DNA from 3 places in the Streptomyces gobiensis genome. Region 1 is predicted to be linked to each of the others. Evidence: riboswitches for the same ligand, from Rfam matches in the RefSeq annotation. Region 1 holds a riboswitch; each other region holds the start of a gene.
What was found. Region 1 has a riboswitch for cyclic di-AMP ahead of test1122_RS16675 (C40 family peptidase). Riboswitches for the same ligand answer to the same signal wherever they lie in the genome.
Positions count from the first base shown of each region.

Region 2: it holds a riboswitch for cyclic di-AMP, as region 1 does, so the genes downstream of both, test1122_RS08840 (LysM peptidoglycan-binding domain-containing protein) here and test1122_RS16675 (C40 family peptidase) in region 1, are expected to answer to the same signal.
Region 3: it holds a riboswitch for cyclic di-AMP, as region 1 does, so the genes downstream of both, test1122_RS21515 (M23 family metallopeptidase) here and test1122_RS16675 (C40 family peptidase) in region 1, are expected to answer to the same signal.

Region 1 covers NZ_CP086120.1:3,548,747-3,553,519, forward strand. The annotation lists gene test1122_RS16660 (class II aldolase/adducin family protein) at 1-178, opposite strand, end outside; gene test1122_RS16665 (C40 family peptidase) at 289-1,362, opposite strand; gene test1122_RS16670 (hypothetical protein) at 1,560-1,913, shown strand; gene test1122_RS16675 (C40 family peptidase) at 1,962-3,140, opposite strand; cyclic di-AMP (ydaO/yuaA leader) riboswitch at 3,149-3,313, opposite strand; gene test1122_RS16680 (galactose oxidase-like domain-containing protein) at 3,496-4,773, opposite strand, start outside.
Region 2 covers NZ_CP086120.1:1,924,778-1,929,550, forward strand. The annotation lists gene test1122_RS08825 (DUF501 domain-containing protein) at 1-455, opposite strand, end outside; gene test1122_RS08830 (FtsB family cell division protein) at 580-1,056, opposite strand; gene eno (phosphopyruvate hydratase) at 1,165-2,445, opposite strand; gene test1122_RS08840 (LysM peptidoglycan-binding domain-containing protein) at 2,753-3,400, opposite strand; cyclic di-AMP (ydaO/yuaA leader) riboswitch at 3,404-3,550, opposite strand; gene test1122_RS26565 (transglycosylase family protein) at 3,817-4,629, opposite strand.
Region 3 covers NZ_CP086120.1:4,628,327-4,633,099, reverse strand. The annotation lists gene test1122_RS21530 (bifunctional acetate--CoA ligase family protein/GNAT family N-acetyltransferase) at 1-729, opposite strand, end outside; gene test1122_RS21525 (HPr family phosphocarrier protein) at 873-1,154, shown strand; gene test1122_RS21520 (GntR family transcriptional regulator) at 1,276-1,953, opposite strand; gene test1122_RS21515 (M23 family metallopeptidase) at 2,154-2,963, opposite strand; cyclic di-AMP (ydaO/yuaA leader) riboswitch at 2,976-3,113, opposite strand; gene test1122_RS21510 (M16 family metallopeptidase) at 3,346-4,731, opposite strand; gene test1122_RS21505 (M16 family metallopeptidase) at 4,758-4,773, opposite strand, start outside.

The sequences.
Region 1 (4,773 bases):
GCGCGGTGATGTGCCCCGCGACCCCCTCCTCGAAGCCCAGCCGCCCGAAGATCCGCAGCGCCGCCGCCAGCCGCTCCTTGCGGTAGCGCCGCTGCTCGTCCACGGAGGTGTGTTCGGGCGGCAGGGCGAAGTGCAGTTGGTCGGGGGGTATCGGGGTCAGAGGCGGGCGGTGCTGCATGGGGCCTCTCCTCTTGCTGTTCCTGCTGCGGCATACGGGGGTCTACGGGGTCTACGGGCCGGAAGGTAACCCCAAAGGTCACAAGTGAACAGAGCTGATCAGCCAACGGTTCATCCAGGCCGGGTGGCCGTGTTGAAGGGCATCTCGTCGATCGAGGCCACCCGGACCGGGGCGCCGGGCCGCGGAGCGTGGATCATCTGGCCATTTCCTGTATAGAGGCCGACATGGCTCAGCCCGGAGTAGAAGAACACCAGGTCGCCGGGGGCCAGTTGGCTGCGGGGAATGCGCTGGCCGACGTTGACCTGGGTGTAGGTGGTGCGGGGGAGCGAGACGCCGGCGGACTTCCAGGCGGCCTGGGTCAGCCCGGAGCAGTCATAGCCGTTCGGGCCGGTCGCGCCCCAGACGTAGGGCTTGCCGAGAGCGGACCGCGCGTAGGCGATGGCCTGAGCGGCACGCTGACTGGTCGGCGCGGTGACCTTGGGGAGGTCAGCCCTTCGGGTGGTCCGGTCGCCGCGGTCGGCGCGAGCGTTCCCGTGGCCATGGCCGTCCTGGGCGAGCACCCGGCCGCGCTGGGCGGGGGTTAGCTCGGCCAGCAGCTTGCTGGCCCGCTTCAGCTTGGACTGGATGGTGCGCTTGTGCCGATGGGCGGCGCGCTGAGCGGACTCGAGGGTCCTGGCCTCGGCGGTGGCCTCCGTACGCAGCTGCTCCGTACCGCGGAGCTGGCTGCGGAGTCTGCCCAGGGCGCTGGACTGCCGGGCTCCCGCCCGGTCGGCGGTCGCTGCGCGCCGCAGGAACCGCTCGGGTGCGGCGGAGAGCGCGAGCTGGACGCTGGGGTCGATGGCGCCCTGCCGGTACTGCGCCGTGGCGTAGGAGCCGAGCGCGTTGCGTACGGCATTCATCTCGGCGGTCCTGCGGGACGCCTGGTCGCGGAGTGCCTCGAGCCGCCGCTCGGCCTTCTCGGCCCGCTCGGTGGCGCCGTTGTACCGCTCAGTCGCCTCCTCGGCCTCATGGTGCAGTTTGTCGACCTCCGTCTTGACCTGGGACAGTGTCGGCGACGGGTCGGCGTGTGCCCCGCCGCCGTAGACAGTGGCGGTCGCGGTGGCGGCGCCTGCGAAGACAAACGTCGCCCAAGTCGTGGAGCGGGACTTGGCTCTGGGGGGCTTTGGCTTTCGGTGCGCTGCCATGCACCGGGAGGCTAGAGCTGGACACCGCCAGCCGGGGGGCCGTTGACCGGCACTGGTCACTTTCGATCGTACGGAGCGTGGAAGGTCCCTCACCCGGAGAGACAGCACGCCGCGTTCCGTATATCCGTGACCGAAGTGCTGAATGAGGCATACCTGACCACAGGGGTGTGCTAGAGCCCCGGATACGCTCCGGCCCTATGGACGTACTCATCAACATCTTCGTCGCCCTGCACATCATCGGTATCGCCGCGCTGCTGGGCGGATTCTTCGCACAGATGAAGGTGATGGGCACGGGTCAGGCCCGGATAACTCCGGGAATGCTGCACGGTGCCTTCACCATGCTCGCCACCGGCCTGATCCTGGTCGGCCTGAACCAGGCCGCCGGCCATGAGGTGAACAACCTCAAAATCGCGATCAAGCTCGCGCTGCTGGTGGTGATCCTCGGGCTCGTCTATGTCAAACGCGACGAGGAGAAGGTGCCGGCGGCCGTCATGGGCAGCGTCGGCCTGCTGACGACCGCGAACATCTTCATCGCCACGGTCTGGACCTGAGCGGTTCGCCGGACGGGCCCCACGCGACCCGTCCGGCGATTGACTGTCCTAAGCGGGCCGCACCGCGCTGTGGAAGGGCATGTAGTCGATCGACTCGTACTTCACATCGTCGCCCGGCTTGGACGCGTGGATCATCTGCCCGCCGCCGACATAGATGCCGACATGGCTGATGTCGTCGTAGAAGAAGATCAAGTCGCCTGGTTTCATCTCGGACTTGGCCACCTTGGTGCCAACGTTCACCTGGTCATAGGTGACCCGCGGCAGCTCGACACCGGCGGCCCGCCAGGCGGCCTGGGTGAAGCCGGAGCAGTCGTAGGAGTTGGGGCCGGTGGCGCCCCAGACATACGGCTTGCCCAGCTCCCCCTTGGCGAAGCTGATGACCTTCTCGGCCTTGGCCGCGTATGAGTCGGTGGGCTGCTGATCACTCGGCGGGGCCGACGGCTCCTCGGTCTCCTTCGCCGCCTCCTCGCGCCGCTTCCGCTCAGCCTCCGCCTTCGCCTCAGCTTCAGCCTTCGCCTCGGCCTTGCGCTGCCGCTCCGCCTCGGCCGCCTTGCGTTGGGCCTCCTCCTGCTTCTTCTTCTCGATCGCCGCCAGCCGTGCCTTCTCCTCGGCGGTCAGCTCGGACAGCAACTGCCGCGCCTGAGTGAGCTTCGCCTGTACGGCCCGCTTGTCCTTGGCGAGCGTCTGCTGTGCCTCGGTGAGCTCAGCCAGGCTCGCGGCCGCTTCGGCCCGCTTCTCCCCAGCGGCGCGGTGCTGTTTCTGGTACTCGCCAACGGCCGCCTTCTGCCTGGCCGACAGCCGGTCCATCACATGCGTCTGGCGGAAGAAGCCCTGTGGATCGCTGGAGAGCAGCAGGGTCGCGGTCTCGGATATCCCGCCGGTGCGGTACTGCGCGGCGGCATAGCTGCCGAGTGTGCGGCGGGCGTCATTGAGCTGGTCGGTGCGCTTGGCGACATCGTCCAGCATCCGGTCGACCCGCTTGCGCTGTGTGTCGGTTTTCTCCTTGGCCGCGTTGTACTTCTGGGTGGCGGCACCCGCCTGCCGATACAGCTCGTCGACCTTCTTCTGGGTCTCCTCAAGCGTGGGCTTCCCATCCTCGGGCGCGGCGTTCGCGCTCTGCGAGAGCAGGGTGACGGATGCCAGGGCCGCCGCGGTGGCACCGACGGCACTACGGCGGGCGGTGGCGGACTGCAGCGTTCCGGTGCGCGGCTTGCGATGCGACGCCAAGACCGGCGACTCCTTCCGTGGACCGCCTACCGGGTTAGCTGTCGGGTTCGGGCGGGAAGGCTGCCCTACGGGTCGTATGCCGCCGTATGCGGTGCGTATGGCCCGATTCACCCCGGTGGTACGTAAGTTGGGTCCCCGGCTCCGGCGCAGGCCGGACTCGGCGGAGGCTGCCCGTGCCGGCACTTTCGCCGACGGGGGGCGGGCCGCCTTGACCGAGCACCGTAGTAAGTCTGTGGGGCTCTTGGGAAGGCCGATGTTCGATACGCCCGAAATCATTCCACTCCCCGACCTACCGCTGGGACTAAGCCCCGCTACTCCCAGCGGGAAGTAGCGGGGCCCAGAACGCATAAGCGGGTCAGGCCGCCTGTACGCGTACCGTCTTCCCCGGTGACGGCACCCCGGAGCTGTCCACTACCACCAGCAAATAGTCGCCCGGCGGCGCGGCCGCTGGATTGGCCGGTGGTGTCGCGACAATGCTCCAGCGGGCCTCAATCCGCTCACGCTTCGCCACCGCCAGCCATACATAGCGCTGGTCCATGTTGCTGCCGTGGGTGGTAGAGCCCAGGCGGATCAGCGCGACCCGGGCATTCTCGTCCAGACCGAGCCCCTCGGTGATGAAGGTGAACTTCTTGCCGTAGTGGAGAGTTGGCGTCGCGGGTCCCGGGATGTCGGGGGTGCAGGGCCGAGGTCCGCGCCAGAGATAAGGCGGGTAGTACCGTTCGGCGTCCGTGTGTACGGACATCCAGTCATGGCCCTTGAAGGTGTCGTAGCCACCGGTGCTGCCCGCCTTCAGGACGGTGCCATCAGGCTGAAGCAGAGCTGTCGCGTGGTAACGCCGGTCGGTAGCGGCGGTCGCGGCGGCGGTGAATGTCTCCCCGTCGGGGTCGAAGAGTTCGGCCTGGAGGACCGGGTCGTGGTTCTGGTTGCCCCAGCCGATCCCCGCACCGCCGCTGACCAGGACCTTCCCATCAGCGAGCAAGGTGGCGTCGGGCAGCACCCGGGCCTGGTGCATCGACTGCGCCTTCTGCCAGCCTGGCTGCGCTGTCAGGCTCTTGGCCGTGTCGACGTAAAGGATCTCCGCTGTGGCGGTGGAGGGCTGCCGGTCCGAGAAGTCGCGGTGGTCCTCGTGCTCTTCATGCTGGCCGCCCACGGCGAGGACCCGCATAAGGGAATTGCCCGGTTCGAGGGGGAGCAGGACCATCGAGCCGTACGTTGGGTAACTGCGTGAGCCGTGGGTGTGCATCGGATACAACCTGGGTGCCAGAAGCAGCGGCTGCTCCTCGCTGGGGTCATAGGTATACAGCCAGGCCCGGTTGGTTTCCGCGAGGGCGATGACCGTGCCGCTGGTGTCCGCTGTCGGCAGCACGAACACCGCCGGGTAAGTGGCCAGCCTGTCGACTTCCCGGGGCAGCATCTTGGTGTCGATTAGCCGCTCACCCCTCTTCACCACCTCCTCCTTTCCCGGATGGAAGATGTCGTAATTGTTATTGATGCTGTTCCAGTAGCCGGTCGGGGAATCATCCTGCTTCTTGTCGAGCACCGGGATGTCCCGACTCCCGCCGGTGATGAGCATCATGCCGTCCGGCAGCGCGGTCACCCCGGGATACCACCGGGCCGGTGCGGCGGTATCTTC
Region 2 (4,773 bases), 1.6 Mb from region 1:
TCGCCCAGCGGGTTCACCCCGGGACCGGCCGCCAGCGAGTGGGCGACCAGAACGTGCAGACACTTGACCCGGTCCGGCATACCGCCCGCGCTGGGGAAGCCCGCCAGCACCTCGATGGCGTCACGGCGGGCGATGTAGTCCTCGTGCGCCCTGCGGTAGGCGGCGGCGAGCTCTTTGTCCTCGGCGAGCCGGGCAGTCATCTCCTTCATCACGCCGTTGGCCTCCAGCGTGCCGATCGCGGAGGCGGCGCGCGGGCAGGTCAGGTAGTACGTCGTAGGGAAGGGCGTGCCGTCGTCCAAGCGCGGTGCCGTCTCGACGACATCGGGCTGACCGCAGGGGCAGCGGTGCGCGATGGCCCGCAGGCCACGCGGCGGGCGGCCAAGCTGCTCCCGGAAGGCGGCGATATCCGCGTCCGTCGGCGGCGTACGGTCGGTCTGCGGCGGGGGCGTTTCCATGCCTGGGGTGTTCTCTTCGCTAGGAGGTCGGGTCAGGGAGGTCGGTTCAGGGAGAAATCGGGTCAGGGAATGGGGGGTCAGGGGTTGGGGATCAGGAGAGTATCTCGGGCCTGTCTTGCGCGGCTCAGCGGCGGCGGTCCGCCGCGTCCACGCCGTCCCAGAGGTTCCGGTACCAGGCGCGGTCGGACGGGCCGCGGTCGCTGGGGCGGCGGGGATCGGCACTGCCGTCCTCGACGATATAGCCGGTTTCGCCCGGGCGGAGATAGTGCAGCCGCGCGCGGGCCTGCTGCTCCACATAGACCGGATCCCGCCAGCGGGCCAGCTCATCGCGCAGTTGCTCAACCCGCTCCCGCGCCTGCTCGGCCTGGCGGCGCTGATCGGCGATCTCCGAGCGCTGCGATACGTACTGCCGCATCGGATACGCCAGCGCGACGACAAGAGAGCAGACGACCAGCGCCAGCAGCGCCGCGCGGCCGGTGAGCCGGCTGCGGCGCGGAGCCCGCAGCCGCCGGTTCTGCGCACGGTAGACCCGGGCGGCGGCCTCCTCACCGAGCGCCTTGAGCCTCGTCGCGGTGGAAAACCGATCCCGGTCGGCGGCCACGTGGCCTCCCCTGCCTCTATACGCACACCTTCTATACGTACATACGTCCCCGCCACGGTACGGGACCGGGGGCGGGGACGTACGTATGACTGGCTAGCTCTGTGAGCTTCAGCCCTTGAAACGCGGGAAAGCGCTACGACCGGCGTAGACCGCCGCGTCGTCCAGGATCTCCTCGATGCGCAGCAGCTGGTTGTACTTGGCGACACGCTCGGAGCGGGCCGGGGCGCCGGTCTTGATCTGGCCGCAGTTGGTGGCGACGGCGAGGTCGGCGATGGTGACGTCCTCGGTCTCACCGGAGCGGTGGGACATCATGCACTTGAAGCCATTGCGCTGGGCCAGCTCAACGGCGTCCAGGGTCTCGGTCAGCGAGCCGATCTGGTTGACCTTGACCAGCAGAGCGTTGGCGGACTTCTCGTCAATGCCGCGCTGCAGCCGCTCCGGGTTGGTGACGAAGAGGTCGTCGCCGACGAGCTGGACCTTGTCACCGAGCTGCGCGGTGATGGTCTTCCAGCCGTCCCAGTCGTCCTCGTACAGCGGGTCCTCGATCGAGACCAGCGGATAGGCGTCGACGAGCTCGCCGTAGTACGCGGTCATCTCCCCGGCGGTGCGGGACTTGCCCTCGAATTCGTAGACGCCGTCCTTGTAGAACTCGGAAGCGGCGACGTCCAGCGCGAGCGCGATGTCCTGCCCCGGGGCGTAACCGGCCTTCTTGATGGCCTCAAGGATGAGGTCCAGGGCCTCGCGGTTGGAGCCCAGGTTCGGGGCGAAGCCGCCCTCGTCGCCCAGGCCGGTGGCCAGGCCCCGCTCCTTCAGCACGGCCTTGAGCGCGTGGTAGGTCTCGGTGCCCCAGCGCAGCGCCTCGGAGAAGGACTCCGCGCCAATTGGGGCGATCATGAACTCCTGGATGTCCACATTGGAGTCGGCGTGCGAGCCGCCGTTGAGGATGTTCATCATCGGGACCGGCAGCTGGTGCGCGTTCGGCCCGCCAAGGTAGCGGAAGAGCGGCAGGTCGGAGGCCTCGGAGGCGGCGTGCGCAACGGCCAGCGAGACACCGAGGATGGCGTTGGCGCCAAGCGAGGACTTGTCGGCGGTGGCGTCCAGGTCGAACATCGCCTGGTCGATCAGCCGCTGCTCGGTGGCGTCGTAACCGACCAGCTCCGGACCGATCTGCTCGATGACGGCGAGGACCGCCTTCTCGACACCCTTGCCGCCGTAGCGGGCCTTGTCACCATCGCGGAGCTCGAGGGCCTCGAAGGCGCCGGTGGAGGCACCGGACGGGACAGCGGCACGGCCGGTGCTGCTGTCGTCGAGGCCGACCTCGACCTCCACCGTGGGGTTGCCTCGCGAGTCGAGGATCTCGCGGGCTACGACGACGTCGATGGACGGCACGAGGGTCTCCTTCTGTGTATCTGGGTTCCTGCTCCGAGACTCTAACGGTCCGCTGGGCCACACGCGGGCTCCTGCCCGTGTCGTGGACGGGTCGGGAGTGTGAAGCCGCAGCTCAGAACGGCGATAAAGATTTGTTCCGCTGATAAAGAAACGAGCGGAACGGTGGTATCGCGCAATAGCGCAATAGTGGGACAAGGCCGGAGCCCCGCCCAAAGACGCCGCCGGAGCCCCGGCGCAGAGGGCGCCGGGGCTCTCACCTGTCGGCCCGTCAGACCCGTCAGACGCTGAGCAGCGCTGATGAGCACTGTCAGACGCTGAGCTTCTGGCCGGGGAAGATCAGGTGGGGGTTGCGGCCAACGGTGGCCTTGTTGGCTTCGTAGATCCGCCGCCAGGTGGTGCCGTGCTCGGCGGCGATCGAGGAGAGCGTGTCACCGCTCTGCACGGTGTAGTTTCCGGAGCCGGTCTGCGGCCGCTGCGGCGGGTTCTGAGGCTGCGTTTGCTGCCGCTCCGGCGGTGTCTCTTGCTGATTCTGCGAGCCGCTGGCCGAACCGCCGCCGGGGTTCACATTGGCGGAGGGGCCGCCGGCGGTGAGGTTGCCCGCACTGGCGCAGCCCCAGGCACCCGGGCCCTGCATGGCGAGCAGCTTCTCAGCGGTGGCGATTTGCTGACCCTTGGTGGCGAGGTCGGCGCGCGGGGCGTACTTGGTGCCGCCCGCGGCGGCCCAGCTCGACTGCGAGAACTGCAGTCCGCCGTAGTAGCCGTTGCCGGTGTTGATGGACCAGTTGCCGCCCGACTCGCACTGGGCGACCTTCTCCCAGGTGTCGACCGGGGCGGCCTGGGCACCCGTGGCAGCCATCAGCGGAGCAGCGACAGCGGCCCCGGTGACGCCTGCCAGCGTGGCGACACGCACGACCTTGGATGGACGGCGGTGGTGGCCCTTGCCGGTGAACAGCATGTCGTTCTTCCTCACCGACGCCTGCGAGGTGAGCTGTCGGGTTCGGGCTGTGAGTGGCCCGGTCCGACGCGACCGCGTCGGGCTTCACCCCAAGCCGCCGTAGCGGCACTTACCTGGTTCCCCCGCTCCTGCCAACGGCGCTGACGCGACAACGACGGCCCTTCGACCACCGGCAGGATTCGGCGTGGCGGTCGACGGGGCCCGCAGTAGCGAGCCGGTAGGACCGTAAGCACAGCGCCGTAGATCATTCAATAACCGTCTACTTCGATCATTTCGGGCGAGTTGACGGTCATTAGCTAATATCACCGCAGGTCGGGAGGGGTATTGGGCAATACGGATTCCCAAGACACGCCGGAACAATCGGGAGAGTAGCGTCACACTTTCGCCAATGGGACATCTGGCCCGTCTGGCCCCAACTAACCCTTTTGCTGCCCCAGATCGAGGCGCTGGCCCGGCAGGATGAGATCGGGGTCGGCGCCGATGACCGGTTCATTGGCCGCGTAGAGCGCGGGCCAGCCGCCCTGCACGCCCTCTCGCTCGGCGATCTCCGAGAGCGAATCACCGGACTGGACCCGATAATCACCCGAACCGCGCTCAACGCGGTCAGCCCCCCGGGCGGTGTTCTCCGAGGGCCGCTCCGTCTCCGGCTCACCACGGTGCTTGCCGGTGCCCTCAGCACTGCCGGGCGCGGGATGATCGGGCGTCAGAGACGGGTGGTCCGGTGCGGTGGCCCCGTCCTGTCCCGGCTCACCCGGCTGGGCCCCCTCGTCACCCGGCCCCTCGTCCACGGCGCCGTCCTCGGCGGAGCTCTCGGCGGGGGTCTCGGCGGGGGTCTCGGCAGGGCTCTCGGTCTCCAGCCGGTCGGGGCTGGGCGTAGGGGCAGGCGACAGCGGATCGTCGCTGGGCACGGCCTCCGGAACCTCGACCGCTCCGTCGGCCACTTCCTTGGCCAGTCCGCTCCCTACCGCACAGCTCGGCCAGGCGTCCGGGCCCTGCTCCGCGAGGATCTGCTCGGCGACCGCGATCTGCTGCATACGGCTGGCCAGATCGGGGCGGTCCGCGTACACGGTGCCGCCGTACTTCTCCCAGGTACTCAGGGTGAGCTGAAGACCGCCGTAGTAGCCGTTCTCGGCGTTGGAGCTCCAGATCCCGCCGCTCTCGCACTCGGCGACCCGGTCCCAGGTCGCCGCTTCGGCGGCCTGGGCGCCGGATGCGCCAAGGAGCGGCATGGCGAACCCCGCTCCGGTCACCCCTGCGGTGACGAAGATGGCAGGGGCCTGACGAGGTCGACGGTGTCGGCCGGTCCCGGAACGCATGCGATCGCCTCTCGTAAACAGCTCATGTGACAGCTCGCGTGACAGCTCATGTGAGAG
Region 3 (4,773 bases), 1.1 Mb from region 1:
TATACGGCCCGTAAAGCCGGTGGCCCGCAGCGAGTCGAGCACGGTGCGACCGGCCCCACCGGAGCGTCGGCCGGCGCCGATGACGGCGATGGAGCCGGGGGCCAGCAGCCGCTGCACCGAGCGGGCCTCGGCGCGCTGCTCCCGGGCGCGCATCACGGCAAGGGACTCGGCGGTCGGCTCAAGGTCGAAGGTGAGGTGGACGGAGCCGTCCTCGAAGCTGCGCTTCTGGGAGTAACCGGCGTCCGTGAACACCTTGATCATCTTGTTGTTGGCGGGCAGCACTTCGGCGGTGAAGCGTCGCACCCCGCGCTCGCGGGCGCAGGCGGCGATGTGTTCCAGGAGAGCGGAGGCGACGCCGCGGCCCTGGTGAGCGTCCTGGACCAGGAAGGCCACCTCGGCCCCGTCGGCGGGGGCGGAGGCGGGACGCCCGGTCTCGTCGACGCGGTCGTAGCGGACGGTTCCGATGAACTCACCGCCGACGGTCGCGGCGAGCCCGACCCGGTCGACGTAGTCGTGCTGGGTGAAGTGCCGGACGTCGCGGTCGGAGAGCCGGGGGTAGGGGGCGAAGAAGCGGTAGTACTTGGACTCGTCCGAGACCTGCTCATAGAAGCTGACCAGGCGACCCGCGTCCTCGGGGGTGATCGGCCGGATCAGGGCCGTACCACCGTCGCGCAGCACCACATCGGCTTCCCAGTGAGTGGGGTAGGCGCGCTCCGTGGGCGTCTGCATGGGGCCAGCGTAAGGCCAGTTGCACCGGCTCGCGGACATCCGTGCGAAGGGGCAGTCTGAGGGGGCACCGTGCCGGGACGGGAGCACTCTCCCTGCCATGCGAAACTGGTCTAGACAACCGTTCCGACTTGAAGGGCAACACCATGGCTGAGCGCCGCGTCAACGTCGGCTGGGCCGAGGGCCTGCACGCCCGTCCCGCCTCGATCTTCGTCCGCGCCGCGACCGCCGCGGGCGTCCCCGTCACCATCGCCAAGGCTGACGGCACCCCGGTCAACGCCGCGTCGATGCTCGCCGTTCTGGGCCTGGGCGCCGAGGGTGGCGAGGAGATCGTGCTCACCTCCGACGCAGACGACGCCGAGGTGGCGCTGGACCGACTGGCCAAGCTGGTCGAGGAGGGCCTTGAGGAGCTTCCCGAGACCGTCTGAGAAGCCGGGCCCAAAAAGGCGGTGGAGCACCCCGCTCCACCGCTTTTACATGTTCTACGGGAATTTCCGGGCAGCAGTAATTACCCCCGGGAATTCCAGCTCCATTTGTATACAGACTTTGTTAAACGCGGCCGCGCGCGGTGTTTACAGTAGGTTTCAAACTCCTCACCACGACCGGCCGCTGCTGCCGACGGGCCGCGATGGAACGCTCCACATGCGCGGCCGCAAGCGAGCGGGCCCGCTCGGCATCCCCGCGGGCGACCGCGTCAACAATCGCGCCATACTCCCGCCAGACCGTGGTGGCCTGTACCGGCGGCTCGACCGCGTACATCCACGCGATCTTCCGGCGCAGCTGGGTGAGCAGCGCGGCCAGGCTGGCACTGCCGGAGGCCTGGGCCAGCGTCTCGTGGAACCAGTCCCCCAGCGACCGCAGGTCCGACAACTGCCCCCGCTCGGCCCGCTGCTGCCCCAGCCGTACCAGCCCCCGCAGCACCTTCAGATGCGCCTCGGTGCGACGCTGGGCGGCCCGTGCGGTGCCCAGCGGCTCCAGCAGGGCGCGGATGTCCAGCAGGTCGGCGGCCTCCTGCTCGGTCGGCTCGGCGACACAGGCGCCGGCATGCCGCCTGGTGGTCACAAAGCCCTCGGACTCCAGGGTGCGCAGGGCCTCGCGCACCGGCACCCGGGAGACGCCGTAGCGCTGGGCCAGCAGCTCCTCGGTGAGCCGGGCGCCGGGCGGAAAGGCGCCAGAGACGATGTCATCGCGAACCGCTGTGCATACCGTGTGCGCGGAAATGCGCATGGTCGGACCTCCGGCGTAATCCCCACGTTTTCGAGATGTCGCAGACCCGAACTGTATTCCAACCGCCAGTTATTTCCGACGCCCGGCCCGAATCAGGCGGAAAAAGAGCGGCGGGATGGGCGTGAAACGACGAAGACCCCGGCTGAAAGCAGGGGTCTTCGTCGCTCTGTGCGATGCGTCACAGCGGCGCACGGTGGCCGTCAGACGCTGACGCCCTTGGACCGCAGGTAGGAGACCGGGTTGACGTCCGAGCCGTAGTTCGGGGTCATCCGGGCCTCGAAGTGCAGGTGGGGGCCGGTGGAGTTGCCGGTCGAGCCGACGCGGCCTATCTGCTGGCCGGACTTCACCTGCTGTCCGACCCTGACACCCATGGAGGACAGGTGGCCGTACTGGGTGTGGGTGCCGTCGCTGTGACGGATGACGATGTTGTTACCGTACGCGCCGCCCCAGCCCGCTACGGCCACGGTGCCGCCGCCGACGGAGCGGACGGGGGTGCCCGCAGCGGCGGCGAAGTCGATGCCGCTGTGCTTGCCGGAGGACCACAGGGCACCGCCCGCCCGGTACGGGGTGGTGACCTTGGAGCCCTTGACGGGTGAAACGAAGGCGTTGGGGTTGGCACGCTTGGCGGCCCGGGAGGCCTTGGCCTGCTGCGCCGCCCGCTCCTTCTTGGCCTGCTCAGCGGCCTTCTTCTTGGCCGCCGCCTTCTTCTTGGCCTCGGCGGCTTCCTTCTTGGCCTTCTTGGCCTTCTTGGCCGCCGCAGCCTTGGCGTCGGCGGCGCTCTGCTGAGCCTTGGCCTGGGCGCTGATCTGTTCGGCGATCGAGTCGCCGATCATCAGGGCCTGGCTGAATCCGCTCACCTGCTTGGCCTTGGTGCCGCCCGCGGCGGAGGCGGGAGCTGCGAGAGAACCGATCAGACCGGCGGTCAGGGCGGCAACGCTGAAGATCTTGGCGCCGGTGCGGACGGCGCGTCCCGGTCGGTGATCCGCCCCGGTGGCATGGGTGAACGCCATGGCAGGCGTGCTCCTTTCCTTCCTTCACGCCTACCGGGTTAGCTGACGGGTTCGGAGCAGGAAGGTCTCCTACGAGCACACGGCTCGATTCACCCCAAGGACTACTGGTGGGTCCCCGGCTCCCTCACGGGGACTCGGCGTTCACTGGACGTCGGCCGCGGATGCGGTCACTTCTAACGAACAGCGACACCGAAGCTAAACCGGACATCTGCGAAGTACCAAGAGGATCTAGCCTCTTTGTCAGACATCCCACACCGTCACCCCTCATATCACCTGCCAAATCGGACATAAGGCCGGACATAAGAGAAGCCCTCGGATATCAGTCCTGACATCCGAGGGCTTTTGGGTCCGCGCCGGGCGGCACTGGCCGCCCGGTCGGCGATTACTGGCCTGTGACGACGGTCACTTGACCGATCCCCAGCTCACCCACCGGCCCGGCGATCTGCTCGGCGTCGCCGACCAGAACGGTGACCAGCCGGTCCACCGGGAAGGCGTTGACGGCCGCCGCGGTGGCCTCGACCGTGCCGGTCTCCGCGAGCCGGGCGTACAGCTGCGCCTGGAAGTCATCCGGAAGGAACTGTTCCACCTGGTCCGCGAGCGTCCCGGCGACGGCCGCTGCCGTCTCGTACCTCAGCGGGGCGACCCCCACCAGGTTCTGCACGGCGACATCGCGCTCCTCATCGGTCAGGCCCTCAGCGGCGAGGGTGCGCAGCACCTGCCAGAGGTCGGCCAGCGCGGGGCCGGTGACATCGGTGGCCACCGAGCCGCTGATGGCGAGCATCGCCGCGCCGACAGCCCCGCCCGGGGCAGAAGAGGGCGCGGAGCGCAGCACCTGCCCGAAGGCGCGCACCCCGTAGGTGTACCCCTTCTCCTCGCGCAGCACCCGGTCGAGGCGGGAGGTGAGGGTGCCGCCCAGACAGTACGTGCCGAGCACCTGGGCGGGCCACACCCGGTCATGCCGGTCAGCGCCGATCCGGCCGATGAGCAGCTGGGTCTGCACCGCTCCCGGCCGGTCCACGATGACCACCCGGCCGGTGTCATCGGCGGTGATCGGCGGCATGGGGCGCGGCTCGGCGGCGGCGCCGGTCCAGGCACCGAGGGTGTCGGCGAGCGCCGTGTCCAGGTCGACGCCGGTGAAGTCACCCACGATGACCACGGTGGCCGTGGCGGGCCGTACATGCGCCTCGTAGAAGGCCCGTACGGCACCGGCGTCAATGCGCTCGACGGTCTTCTCGGTGCCCTGCCGGGGGCGGGACATCCGGGATTCGGCCGGGAACAGCTCCTTGGACAGCGCCATGGAGGCGCGGCGGGCCGGGTTGGCCAGCTCATGCGGGATCTCATCCAGCCGGTTGCGCACCAGCCGGTCGACCTCGCTGTCCGGGAAGGCCGGGGCGCGCAGCGCGTCGGCGAGCAGCCCGAGCGCCTTGGCCAGCCGGGAGGCCGGGACCTCCAGGGACACCCGGACCCCGGGGTGGTCGGCGTGTGCGTCCAGGGTGGCGCCGCAGCGCTCCAGCTCCGCGGCGAACTCCTCGGCGCTGTGCTTGTCGGTGCCCTCGGACAGCGCCCGCGCCATGATGGTGGCGACGCCGTCGAGACCCTCGGGCTCGGCGTCCAGGGGGGCGATCAGGTTGACCTCGACCGCGACGACCTGCTGGCCTGGACGGTGACAGCGCAGCACCGTCAGACCGTTGGGCAGGGTGCCGCGGTCGGGCGCGGGGAATTTCCAGGGCTTGGGCTGTCCGCCGACCGGCTGCGGATGGAGCTCCATCGTGGGGGTGGTGGGGGTGGGGTTACTCACTGCTCGGCCCCT